3 regions of the Duganella sp. P38 genome follow, and region 1 is predicted to be linked to each of the others. Evidence: predicted binding sites of a transcription regulator. Region 1 holds the regulator's gene; each other region holds the start of a gene.
What was found. Region 1 encodes FliA, which starts transcription of late flagellar genes. Its sites were predicted from a motif close to CTAAAGTTTNNNNNNNNNNNGCCGNTA; they were not measured.

Region 1 (4,062 bases):
GTCGATGCTGCAAGGCGCCGACGCCAACGTCAAACGCCTGCTGTGCCTGAACGCGACCGCGACCCAGGAGACGCTGAGCGAAGTGGTGCGCGCCTACCAGGGCAGCGGCCTGGCCGGCTGCATCATGACCAAGCTGGACGAGGCGGCCGCGATCGGCAACGCGCTGGACGTGGTGATCCGCCACAAGCTCAACCTGTTCTACGTGTCGAACGGCCAGCGCGTGCCGGAAGACCTGCACCTGGCCGACCCGGCCTACCTGATCGACCGCGCGTTCAAATTGAAACGCGAGGTCGTCAACACCCAGTACCACGACGCGGAACTGCCCCTGCTGATGAGCAACGACCACGCCATGCGCGAGGTGCACCTTGGCTAACTTCGATTTCGACCAGGCGGAGGGACTGCGCCGCATGCTGGCCGGGGCGCAGCCCCGCATCGTCACCTTTTTGTCGGCCGCGCCGCAGGACGACAAAGGCGCCATGCTGGTCAACCTGGGCGCCTCGCTGGCGCGCGCCGGCAACGACGTGCTGGTGGTCGACGCCTGCGCCAGCGCGCACGGCGTCGCCAGCCGGCTCGGCCTCGACGGCGGCCACAGCCTGCTGAACGTGGCGCGCCAGGAGTGCGCGCTGAACCAGGTGATCCACCAGGTGCCGCAGGGCTTCGCGGTGGCGTCGATGACGCGCGGCACGCCGCGCACCGGCCCGGACGACACCCGCCGCCTGGCCAAGGCGTTCGACGTGCTGGCCAAGCAGACCGGCATGGTGCTGGTCGACGGCGAGTTCGACGGCGAGGCCTTCCCGGTGCCGATCATGGCCAGCTCGGATATCGTCGTACAAGTCTCCAATAGCGCTACCTCGATCAAGGCGGCGTACAGTATGATTAAGCGCCTGAACCAGGAACTGGGCCGGCGGCCGTTCGGCATCCTGGTCACCGGCGCCTCTGAAGACGAAGCGAGGTTGGTCTATGATAATATGGCACAGGCGGCAAGCCGTTACCTTGCCGTCAATCTGGTGTCGATGGGATCGGTGCCGGCGGATGAATACCTGCAACGCGCAGCGCGCCTCGGGCGCGCGGTGGTCGATGCGTTTCCGCTGGCAGGGGCATCTGTCGCGTTCCGCCAGCTGGCGGGCCGCTTTGCGCTGGGGGAAACAACCAACTGCGCGCTTGATTAGAACACAAATATTCGAATGTATACGGTAAAAGGGAAAGCGGACAAGGATACTTTGCTGACGGAGCACATGCCGTTGGTCAAGCGCTTGGCCCACCACATGAAGGCGAAACTGCCGCCCAGCGTCGAAGTCGACGATCTGGTGCAAGCCGGGATGATCGGCCTGTTGGACGCCATCAGCCGTTACGAGGAAACGCACGGCGCGCAATTTGAAACCTACGCGGTGCTGCGCATCCGCGGCGCCATGCTCGATGAATTGCGCAGCAGCGATTGGCTGCCGCGCTCGCTGCGGCAGAATATGCGCAAGGTCGAGGCCGCCATGTCGACCTTGCAGCAGCGCCTGGGCCGTCCGCCGAGCGAATCGGAGGTGGCCAAGTCGCTCAAGCTGTCGCTGGCCGACTACCAGGAAATGCTGGGCGACGGCGGCGGCCACCAGCTGGTGTACTACGAGGACTTCCACGACGACGACGGCAACGACAGTTTCCTGGATCGCTACGCGTCGGACGAAGACGCCGACCCGCTGCGTGCGCTGCTGGACGGCGACTTCCGCCAGGCGGTGATCGACGCCATCGACCTGCTGCCGGAACGCGAGAAGATGCTGATGGGCTTGTACTACGAAGAGGAGCTCAACTTGAAAGAAATTGGCGCCGTGATGGGCGTATCCGAATCGCGCGTATCGCAGTTGCATACGCAGGCCGTGGCGCGGCTGCGCGCCTCACTCCGGGAGCGGTCTTGGACTGGGCCAGCGTAGCCGGCGTGCTGCTGGCGCTGGCCGGCATCGTCATCGGCCAGACCATGGAGGGCGGCAAGGTCACTTCCTTGCTGCAACCGGCGGCGTTCGCGATCGTGGTGGTCGGCACCTTTGGCGCGGTGCTGCTGCAAACCCGCTTCAAGACCTTTGTGCGCGGCGTGCGCATGCTGCGGCTGGTGTTCGCGCCGCCCAAGGACAGCCGCGCCGCGCTGGCGCGCGAGATCAACGCCTGGAACCTGGCGGCGCGGCGCGACGGCCTGCTGTCGCTGGAGCGCTACATGCTGGCCTCGAAGGACCAGTTCAACGTCAAGGGCCTGCGCCTGATCGTCGACGGCATCGCGCCGGAAAAGCTGCGCCAGCTGCTCGACACCGAAATCACCGCCTATGAAACGGCCGAGCGCCAGGCGGTGCGCATCTGGGAATCGGCGGCCGGCTACTCGCCGACCATCGGCATCCTCGGCGCGGTGCTGGGCCTGATTCACGTGATGGAGAACCTGACCGACCCGAGCAAGCTCGGCTCCGGCATCGCCATCGCCTTCGTCTCGACCATTTACGGCGTCGGCCTGGCCAACCTGTTCTTTTACCCGGTCGCCAACAAGCTCAAGGCCATCGTTACCCAGGCCGTGCACCAGCAGGAGATCGCCGCGCAGGTGTTCTACGACATCGCCACCGGCGACCACACGCGCGTCATCGACGAACGCATCGCCACGCTGATGCGGGAGCATTGACATGCAGCCCCAGTACCGCCGCGCGCGCAAGAAGTTCGACGACGAGCCGGAGAACCATGAGCGCTGGCTGATTTCCTACGCCGACTTCATCACGCTGCTGTTCGCGTTCTTCGTGGTCATGTATGCGATTTCGGTGGTCAACATCGGCAAGTACAAGGTGTTTTCCGACGCCCTCGGCGACGCCTTCGGCGGCCAGGGTTCGGCCACGCCGGTCAATACCCAGGTGCAGAACCTGCCTATCCCCAATCCCGGCCTGAAGCGCCGCACCGAGCTGCTGCGCAAGGAAAAGGAGCAGATGACCAGGCTGGCGCAGGATTTGTTGTCGACCATGGCGCCGCTGGTCAAGGAGGGCAAGGTGCGGGTGACGCAGAATTCGCGCGGCGTCAGCGTCGAGATCAACGCTTCGGTGCTGTTCGATCCGGGCGATGCGCGGCTGATGCCGGAATCGGTGGAGGCGTTGCGCGCGGTGGCCGGCCTGCTGGCGGCCGACAGCCACGACGTGCAGGTGGAAGGGCATACCGACAACCAGCCGATCGGCAATCCGCGTTTTCCGTCCAACTGGGAATTGTCGGCCGTGCGCGCCAGCAGCGTGGTGCGGCTGTTCATCGATGCCGGCGTGGCGCCGGGGCGGCTGACTGCGGTGGGCTTCAGCGCCAATCAGCCGGTGGCCGACAACGCCACCGCCGAAGGCCGCGCGCGCAACCGCCGCGTGGCGGTGACGATTTTGTCGGGCATTCCGGATCCGAGTACTGAATTGCCAACCAGCCAGTAATGTCGTCATTCATCCAGTCGTTCCCGCGCAGGCGGGAACCCATACGCAGCATGGATTCCCGCCTGCGCGGGAATGACGGCGGGCTAGGCGGTGAATGACGGCAAGCGACGCGGGAAAAACCGGATCAGCCAGCCAGAAAGCCGCGGCTGCGCGGCAGGGAAGTGGAGATGCCGCCAGGGCCGTAGAAATTATTCGCGGTCGAACCTTGCGGACGCAGCGATTGCAGCGCGTCCTGCGTATGCCCCATCTGCTTGTTGATCAGCATGCCGTTGACGCGGTTCAGCTCCTTGGCCTCGCGCGTGTGCTGCAGCAGCGCCTGCCACAGGCTGGCCGATTCGTCGCGCGCCTCGCCGCTGGCCGCGATCCACGCATCCATGCCGGCTTCCTCGGCCGGAAAACCCGCCTTGCCCAGCGCCCGGTGGCGTTGCGCCGACAACAAGGTCATTTGCGTGACCAGCGCGGTCTTGCGGTTGGTCAGCGCCGGCAGGCCTTCGATTTCCGCCGTCACCAGCAGTTGCTGTTCCTGGCGCAGCAAGTCCAGCAGCGTGGACATGATGTGCTCTTCTTCGCGCAGGCTGTTCAGCGGAGTGACGGTGGTCATAATCTTCCTATCGTTTTCTTGAGTGCAGCAGATCCTTGACGGTAT
Region 2 (4,062 bases), 480 kb from region 1:
TGGCAAGCCGCCACAACCCGCTACTACACCAGTTTGCCCAGCGCCTGGCGAATAATGGCATGGCGAAAAAAGCCGTGATCGGCGCCGTGATGCATAAGCTCGTGCATCTCATCTACGGTGTCATTCGTACCGGCAAGCCCTTTGACGCCAATTACCTTTCAAAAGGGCTTGCTATTCAAGACGGTATCTGACCCCGGATTGCCAGTCGTGCGATATGTCCGCACTTGCGGGCACATGCCGGCGCTTACTTTGTCACTTGCCTTGCGGTTACAATCAGCGGCGCGCGCTGGCCGCGCCGCCGGGCGCCGTCTGACGGCCGCCGGCGCCATTTAAACGTGCGGTGACGAGCGATGATGCAGGCAGTGGATAAATGGGCCGCCAGGGTCCTTTTGTTAAATAGCGGACTGGCGCTGGCCGTCAGCCTCGGCCTGCTCGGCGAGCCGCTCGACGGGCAAACCGCCACCGTGGCGTTCGGCACGGCGATGCTGGGCTTTGTCGCCGCCGTGCTGTCGCTGCGCCGCCACCCGGCCGGGCTGTGGGCCGCACTGCCGTATTACGCTGTCCAGTCGGTCAGCTATTTCCCCTTCGCCGGCACCGGCTTTAGCGTCAAGGCTGGCGTCAGCATTGGCTTGGTGTTGCAATTTAAGCAGGCAGTGGTGGTGCTGAATGTGCTGGCGCTGTTGCTGTTGGGCGTCACCATCGCGCTGCTGGTCTGGCGCCGCCGCCTCGCTTCCAGATAACTAGTTGCCCTGCGTCATTCCCTTGTCATACGCGTGGTGCACAGTGAAGCGTGCCGTTCTACTACGATAATTTACATTTTCTTATTACTAACCTGAATGAATTTTCAGATTTAGTGTGCTGAAAATATTGACTATGGAAATGGTTGCAAGCATGAGACAGGCGCCGAAATAAATTCTTAAGGGCAATTAGCTGAGCTATACTGAGCGACCGTAGACCCCATATTTATTGCTGTGCGGCATGCTTGGCTTAAGTGAATATCAAGTTAATTCAGTCACTTAGCACGCGCAACCGAGGCCGCAGATAAACTTCACTCACGGGAATATGTTTGCTTAGTGGAAGATTTGCTTTGGTCGCCTTCTACGTAAACAGGTTTCATGCGCACCCAAAAAACGCTGCGTCACAATACTGTGTAACTGTTAATTTTAACTAGTTGTAAAAAAGAAATAAGGCTGAACGCAGTTTACTAAAGTCCGCAACTTTGTTGACGTTAAGAATGATATGCGTCGACTCGGCAACACCAGTAACGCAGCAGCACTTCAGGACGGCCGTCAGGCCGCTTAATAGAGAATTCGGAAGCGACGTATCAAGGTGTCGCCGCCGCTTTTTGCACAAAAAATCGATATCAGCGCCTTTCAGGAGAAATACAAATGGCTGTCCCTCCGTCAAACTTTACTACGGACCAGATTGCTGGTCTGACTACACAACAAATCGGTGCGTTGACGACGGCCGATATGGCGTCGCTGAGCTCGGACCAGATCGGTGCGTTCACCACGCAGCAAGCAGCTGTGTTCAGCTCGCTCCAGATCGGCGCCATCACCACCACCTCCCTGAAAGGCTTGAGCACCCGTGACATCGGCGCGCTGAGCACCAATGCCATCGGTGGCCTGAACACCAACCAGATCCGTGTGCTGAGCAGCGACCAGATCGTTTCGCTGAGCACTAACCAGGCCGCCGCGCTGGCGACCCAGCAAGTCGCCGCGCTGACCACCGATGGCCTGGTGGCACTGGAAACCGCTGATTTCGCCGCGCTGAAAACCGCCGCCATCGCCGCCCTGTCGACCAGCCAGGTCAAGGCGCTGACCACCAACCAGGTCGTGGCCCTGACCACCGCCAGTGCCGCCGCGCTGACCAGCGCGCAACTGTCGTCGCTGAGCACGAACCAGATCGTCGCGCTGGAAACCGCCGACCTGAACGCCCTGAAAACCGCCTCCGTGGCTGGCCTGACCTCGACCCAGGTTTCCGCGCTGACCACCAACCAAGTGCAGTCGCTGGCGTCAAGCCAGTTGGTGGCGCTGAGCACCGCGAATATCGCCAACGGCTTGACCACCAACCAGGTTGTCGCGCTGAGCTCGCAGCAATTCTCCGCGCTGACCACCGCGCAAGTGGGCGCCCTTTCGAGCGCCAGCGTGGCCGCCATCCAGACCGCCGACATCGGCGGCATTACTACTGCCGGCATCGCCGCGCTGAAATCGGGTCAGGTCGCCGCGCTGACCACCGGCCAGGTCGCCACGCTGTCGTCCAACCAGGTGGTGGCGCTGGCCACCGCCTCGCTGGCCGGCCTGAGCACCGACGGCGTCGTTGCGCTGACCACCAGCCAGGCTGCCGCGCTGACCACGCAGCAAGTTGCCGCGCTGTCGACCAACGCCATCGCCGCGCTGGAGACCGCCGACTTTGCCGCACTGAAGACCGCCGCCATCGCCGCCCTGTCGACCAATCAGGTCAAGGCCCTGACCACCAACCAGGTCGTCGCCCTGACCACCGCCGAAGCCACCGCGCTGACCAGCGCGCAAGTGGCCGCGCTGACCACCGACGCCGTTGGCGCGCTGGAAACCGCCGACATCGCCGCCATCAAGACCGCCTCGTTCTCGGCACTGACCTCGAACCAGCTGGGCGCGCTGAAGACCGCGCAAGTCAACGGCCTGGCCACCGCGCAACTGGCTTCGCTGAGCACCGCCGCCATCGCTACCGGCCTGACCACCAACCAGGTGGTGGCGCTGACGTCCCAACAATTCGCCGCGCTGACCACCGCGCAACTGGGCGCCTTCGCCACCGCCAGCATCGCTGCCATTGAAACCGCCGACATCGGCGGCATCACCACGGCGGGCATCGCCGCGCTGAAATCGGCCCAGCTGGGCGCGCTGACGACCGGCCAGGTCGCTTCGCTGACCACCAACCAGGTCGTCGCCCTGACCACCGCTTCGGCCGCTGTCCTGAGCACCGACGCTGTCGTTGCGCTGACCACCAACCAGGCCGCCGCACTGACCACGCAACAAGTTGCCGCGCTGTCGACCAACGCGATTGCCGCGATGGAAACCGCCGATTTTGCCGCGCTGAAGACCGCCGCCATCGCCGGCCTGACCACCAATCAGATCAAGGCCCTGACCACCAACCAGGTGGTCGCCCTGACCACCGCCGAAGCGACCGCGCTGACCAGCGCCCAGGTTGCCGCGCTGAGCACCAATTCGGTGGCCGCGCTGGAAACCGCTGACATCGCCGCGATCAAGACCGCTTCGTTCGCCGCACTGACGTCGAGCCAGGTTGCCGCCCTGAAGACCGCGCAAGTCAACGGTCTGGCCACCGCACAACTGGCGTCGCTGAGCACCTCGGCCATCGCCAACGGCCTGAGCACCGACCAGGTTGTCGCGCTGACCTCGCAACAACTCGCTGCCCTGACCACCGCGCAAATCAGCGCCTTCTCGAACGCCAGCATCGCTGCCATCGAGACGGCCGACATCGGCGGCATCACCACCGCCGGCATCGCCGCGCTGAAATCGGCGCAGCTGGCCGCGCTGAAAACCGGCCAGGTCGCCACGCTGTCGACCAACCAGATCGTTGCGCTGACCACCGCCGGCATCGCCGGCCTGGGCACCGATTCGGTTGTCGCGCTGACCACCAACCAGGCTGCCGCGCTGACCACGCAACAAGTGGCCGCGCTGTCGACCAACGCGATTGCTGCGATGGAAACCGCTGATTTTGCCGCGCTGAAGACTGCCGCCATCGCCGGCCTGTCGACCGGCCAGATCAAGGCGCTGACCACCAACCAGGTCGTCGCCCTGACCACCGCTGAAGCCAATGCGCTGACCAGCGCGCAAGTAGCAGCGCTGGCCACCGACGCTGTTGGCGCGCTGGAAACCGCCGACATCGCCGCGATCAAGACCGCTTCGTTCTCGGCCCTGACCGCCGCACAAGTGGGCGCGCTGAAGACCGCACAAGTCAACGGCCTGGCCACCGCACAGCTGTCCGTGCTGAGCACCGCCGCCATCGCCAACGGCCTGACCACCGACCAGGTTGTCGCACTGACCTCGCAGCAGTTCGCTTCGC
Region 3 (4,062 bases), 2.2 Mb from region 1:
CCGTGCGCTCACGTACACAACGCCAAACACTGGCCAGCCATGGCTGTTGTTCGCGCGGCAGGCCTGTTGGGCGGTAGTAATGCTCGACTGCTTCGAATCCCGCTGCGGTCACGTAACGCTCCCAGGCGGGGTAGTCGTGGTAGCTGCCGTAGCGCGCGCCGGTCCAGCCTTCGCGGTTGTCGCCGCGCGGATTGGAGCTGAACAGCACGCCGCCGGTCTTCAACGCGGCATGCAGGTCGCGCAGCACTTGCGGCAGCGCCGCGCGCGGCACGTGGAACAGCGAGGCATTGGCGTAGATGCCGTCGAAATGCCGCGCCGGCAAATCCAGTCCGACGAAATCCTGCTGCCACACCTCGCAGCCGCTGTAGGCGCGCGCCATCTCGACGAAACGCGCCGAGCCGTCGACGCCGACCGGCTCGTGCCCGAGCGCTTTGAACGCCTTCAAATCGCGGCCCGGCCCGCAGCCCAGGTCCAGCAGCCGATACGGCGCTGTCGACTGGATCGCCTGCAACAAGGCGGCGATGTTCTGGCTCACATCGTGATCGATGGTGCCGGCGAAGAACTGCTCAGCCGTCGCCTCGTAGTGGCGCAGCGTCGCCTGCGTGATGTCTTGTATCTTATCCATAAATTGCCATGAGAATACCTACCCTGCTCCTATTGCCTGATTGAGTGCGACATCCAAACGAGCACGGATGCCGCACGCATTGATTTTATACCCCCGGCTGTATATGCCGAGCTACTTTCTCATCTGCACAAAACAGCCAGCACGCTGTCGCCGACCGAAGCGGAGACCTGCGCACTCAAGCTGTGGATGGCGCAAAGCGCTGCCGTGCGCTCGCTGCTGCGCGGCTACCAATGGAAGCAGCTGTTCGGTGACCGAGATCACCGGCGACGGCCGCAATGCCTGGCGTGACCTGTGGGTGCTGCTGCCCGACGAACGTCACTGGAGTAACGCCGCGCAGCTGCGCGCGCACATCGCCAGGCGCCTCGACAAGCAGCCGCTGTCGCCGGCCGAAGCGGTCGCGAAGGCGGCCAAGGCCATGAACACCACCTTGAACGCCGCCATGCTGCTGATCCAGCACGTTGACCACCAACCGACTACCATCACCGAGCGGCGTTTTCCGAAACAGCGCCGCGCCCATGACCTGCTCGACGACGATCACTGAAAAGCGACGAATGCGGCCCAAATCTCTTCTGGTAATCGAAGAATCCCTATATAGTTAGCCTATAGCAACGCGACTATCACCAAGGAGATTAAATATGAAACTTGATGCCCTGTTCCAGAATCCGACTGCGTTGCCTACCGCGCCCAAGGTCGTGGAAGAGCTGATCAGCAGCTTCGACAAGGCCAGCGTCTCGACCGAAGAGATTGCAAAAAAACTGTCGACGGATCCGGTGCTGAGCGCCAAGCTGCTGCGCCTGGCCAATTCGGCCTACTACCACGTCTCGCGCAGCATCGGCACCGTCGAAGACGCCGTGCTGATGCTCGGTTTCGTTACCGTGCGCACGCTGGTCATCAGCTCCGGCCTGGTGAGCGGCTTCAAGACCGTGCCCGGCCTCGACCTCAAGCAGTTCTGGAAATACAGCCTGCACACCGCCGTGGCGGCCAAATGGATCGCCAAGAAAACCAAGGAAAACACCGACCTCGCCTTCACCATCGGCATGATGCACGCCATCGGCCAGCTGGTGATCCACTCGGCCGCGCCGGAACACGCGATGGCGCTGGACAAGGTGGCCGGCCCGATGGACCCGCGCCGCCTCGACGCTGAACAGCAATCGCTGGGCTTCACCTTCGCCGACGTCGGCGCCGAGCTGGCCAAGCGCTGGAAATTCCCGGCCGCCTTCTCGGAAACCATCTCGGCCTTCCCGGACCCCCACCATAATGGCGAACTGAACCGCCTGGCCGCCGTGGTGGCGCTGGCCGCATGGCGCGCCCGCGTGGCCCAGGCCGGCCTGAACGACGAGGAAATCGCCGCCTGCTACCCGGTCGACCTGGCCGAGGAGCTGGGCCTGGAAGACAACGCGCTGGTCGACGACATGCCGCCGCCGGACGAACTGAGCGCCGGCCTGGAAGAGTTGGTCAAATAAGTTATTCTTCCATCATCAAAATCCGCCTGTTTAGCTGCAGGCGGATTTTTTTTCGATTTTTTTCAGATTTTTTTCAAAAAAACCCTAAAGTTCCCCCGCGAGGCGACGTTAATCAAGACATGCGGTACTCCGCTTAACTTTTGCCAGGTGGGTATATGACCTCTTCCGACGTTCTCTCGATGTACGAAAACATTGCCGGTTTGACCAATCAAATGGCCGCCGCTGCACGCATCGGAGACCTGGACCGCCTGGGCAAGCTGGAAGGCCAATGCGCCACCGAGGCGCGCGCCGCCGGCGCCGGCGTGCCGGCCCTGAGCGGCGGCCAGCGTCTGCGCAAGATCGACCTGCTGAAACAAATCCTCGCCAACGACCGCGAAATCCGCGACATCACCGAGCCGTGGATGAACGCCGTCCCCGGCCTCACCCGCCAGTAATCCCCCTCCGTCATTCCCGCGCAGGCGGGAATCCATAGAGCGCCCACCGGACGCCCGGCACGAATTCCCGCCCGCGCGGGAACCACGTGCTTATCCCGCCAACGCCACCCGCAGCGACAGCGCAATCCCCTGGGCCGCCTGATTGATCTCCTCCAGCGACGGGAAGCTCGGCGCGATGCGGATATGCCTATCCTTCGGATCAAGCCCATACGGGAAAGCCGCGCCGGCCGGCGTCAGCGTAATGCCGGCCTCCTTGGCCAGCGCCACAGTGCGCTTGGCCGCACCGTCCGGCGTCACCAGATCGATGAAATAGCCGCCTTGCGGACGAGTCCACGACACGCCCGGCACATCCCCCAGCAGCGCCTGGAACTGCTCCAGCACTGCATCAAACTTCGGCTTCAGCAGCTGGCGATGTTTTTCCATCAACGCCTCCACCGTCGGCAGGTCCTTCAGGAACGCCACATGGCGCAACTGGTTGATCTTGTCCGGGCCGATGCTGCGGAAGCCGGCATGCTTGGTCCACCAGGCGATATTGGCCGGCGACGCCGCCAGCGCAGCCACGCCCGAACCGGCCCAGCTGATCTTCGACGACGAGGCAAACACAATCGCGCGGTCCGGGTTGCCAGCCTCGGCGCAAGCGTCCAGGATGCTGGCCACCGCGAGCTTCTGCTCGCCCAGATGGTGGAAGCGGTAAGCGTCGTCCCACAGCAGGCGGAAGTCCGGCGCGGCGGTTTTCATCGCGGCCAGGCGCTGCACCACCTGGTCGGAGAACACCACGCCGCCCGGATTGCTGTACTTCGGCACCACCCACATGCCCTTGATGCTGGCGTCCTCGGCCACCAGCTTCTCGACCACATCCATGTCGGGGCCGTCGTCGTTCATCGGCACATTAATCATCTTGATGCCGCGCGCCTCGCAGATGGCGAAATGGCGGTCATAGCCCGGCACCGGGCACAGGAAGGTGACCGGGTTCTGCACCCATGGCGCGTGACCCGGCACGCCATTCAGCAGCGCGTAGACGATCACATCGTGCATCAGCGACAGGCTGGCGCTGCTGTCGACCACCACCTGCGCGGCAGGCACCGCGAGCAGCTCGGCAAACAGTGCACGCGCTTCCGGCAGGCCGACGCTGCCGCCGTAGTTGCGGGCGTCGGTGCCGTCGGCGGCCTTGTAGCTGGCCAGCGCGTCGGCCAAGGCGTTGGACAGGTCGAGCTGCGCTGGCGCCGGCTTGCCGCGCGACATATCGAGCTTGAGGCCGAGTTGTTTGAAGGCTTGGTATTGGGCTTGGTAATCTGCTGCTGCGCTCATGTGGGAAGTCTTTCAATGGTGGGAAATTAGCGCCAAACACTATACCCCAGAAAGAGAGCCATCAGACAGAGCTTACAGCTATATGCTTATGCACATATCGCATGAGCGCATGCGCAAAACGCATTACTGCGCCACCGGCTCGGCCATGGCGGTCGCAGCGGCGGCAGGCGCCGATGCCGGCGCGGCGGGCGCGCCAGCCGGTTCGGCGGCGGTCGGTGCGGCGTCGGGCGCC

Region 2: ACRQ5J_RS00510 (heme utilization protein) is a predicted target of FliA. The motif match lies at 1,205-1,231, and genes of this name have one in related genera.
Region 3: ACRQ5J_RS08355 (flagellar protein FliT) is a predicted target of FliA. The motif match lies at 2,173-2,199, and genes of this name have one in related genera.

Annotation. Positions count from the first base shown of each region.
Region 1 covers NZ_CP193936.1:4,965,645-4,969,706, reverse strand. Annotated here, with positions in the region: gene flhF (flagellar biosynthesis protein FlhF) at 1-373, shown strand, start outside; gene ACRQ5J_RS23140 (MinD/ParA family ATP-binding protein) at 366-1,169, shown strand; gene ACRQ5J_RS23135 (RNA polymerase sigma factor FliA) at 1,185-1,916, shown strand; gene ACRQ5J_RS23130 (flagellar motor protein) at 1,898-2,644, shown strand; gene motD (flagellar motor protein MotD) at 2,646-3,416, shown strand; gene ACRQ5J_RS23120 (flagella synthesis protein FlgN) at 3,541-4,017, opposite strand; gene flgM (flagellar biosynthesis anti-sigma factor FlgM) at 4,025-4,062, opposite strand, start outside.
Region 2 covers NZ_CP193936.1:126,609-130,670, reverse strand. Annotated here, with positions in the region: gene ACRQ5J_RS00520 (IS110 family transposase) at 1-191, shown strand, start outside; gene ACRQ5J_RS00515 (hypothetical protein) at 354-740, shown strand; gene ACRQ5J_RS00510 (heme utilization protein) at 1,458-4,062, shown strand, end outside.
Region 3 covers NZ_CP193936.1:1,835,927-1,839,988, reverse strand. Annotated here, with positions in the region: gene ACRQ5J_RS08370 (class I SAM-dependent DNA methyltransferase) at 1-625, opposite strand, end outside; gene ACRQ5J_RS08365 (hypothetical protein) at 873-1,166, shown strand; gene ACRQ5J_RS08360 (HDOD domain-containing protein) at 1,261-2,088, shown strand; gene ACRQ5J_RS08355 (flagellar protein FliT) at 2,244-2,522, shown strand; gene ACRQ5J_RS08350 (aminotransferase class I/II-fold pyridoxal phosphate-dependent enzyme) at 2,613-3,830, opposite strand; gene ACRQ5J_RS08345 (type IV pilus assembly protein FimV) at 3,954-4,062, opposite strand, start outside.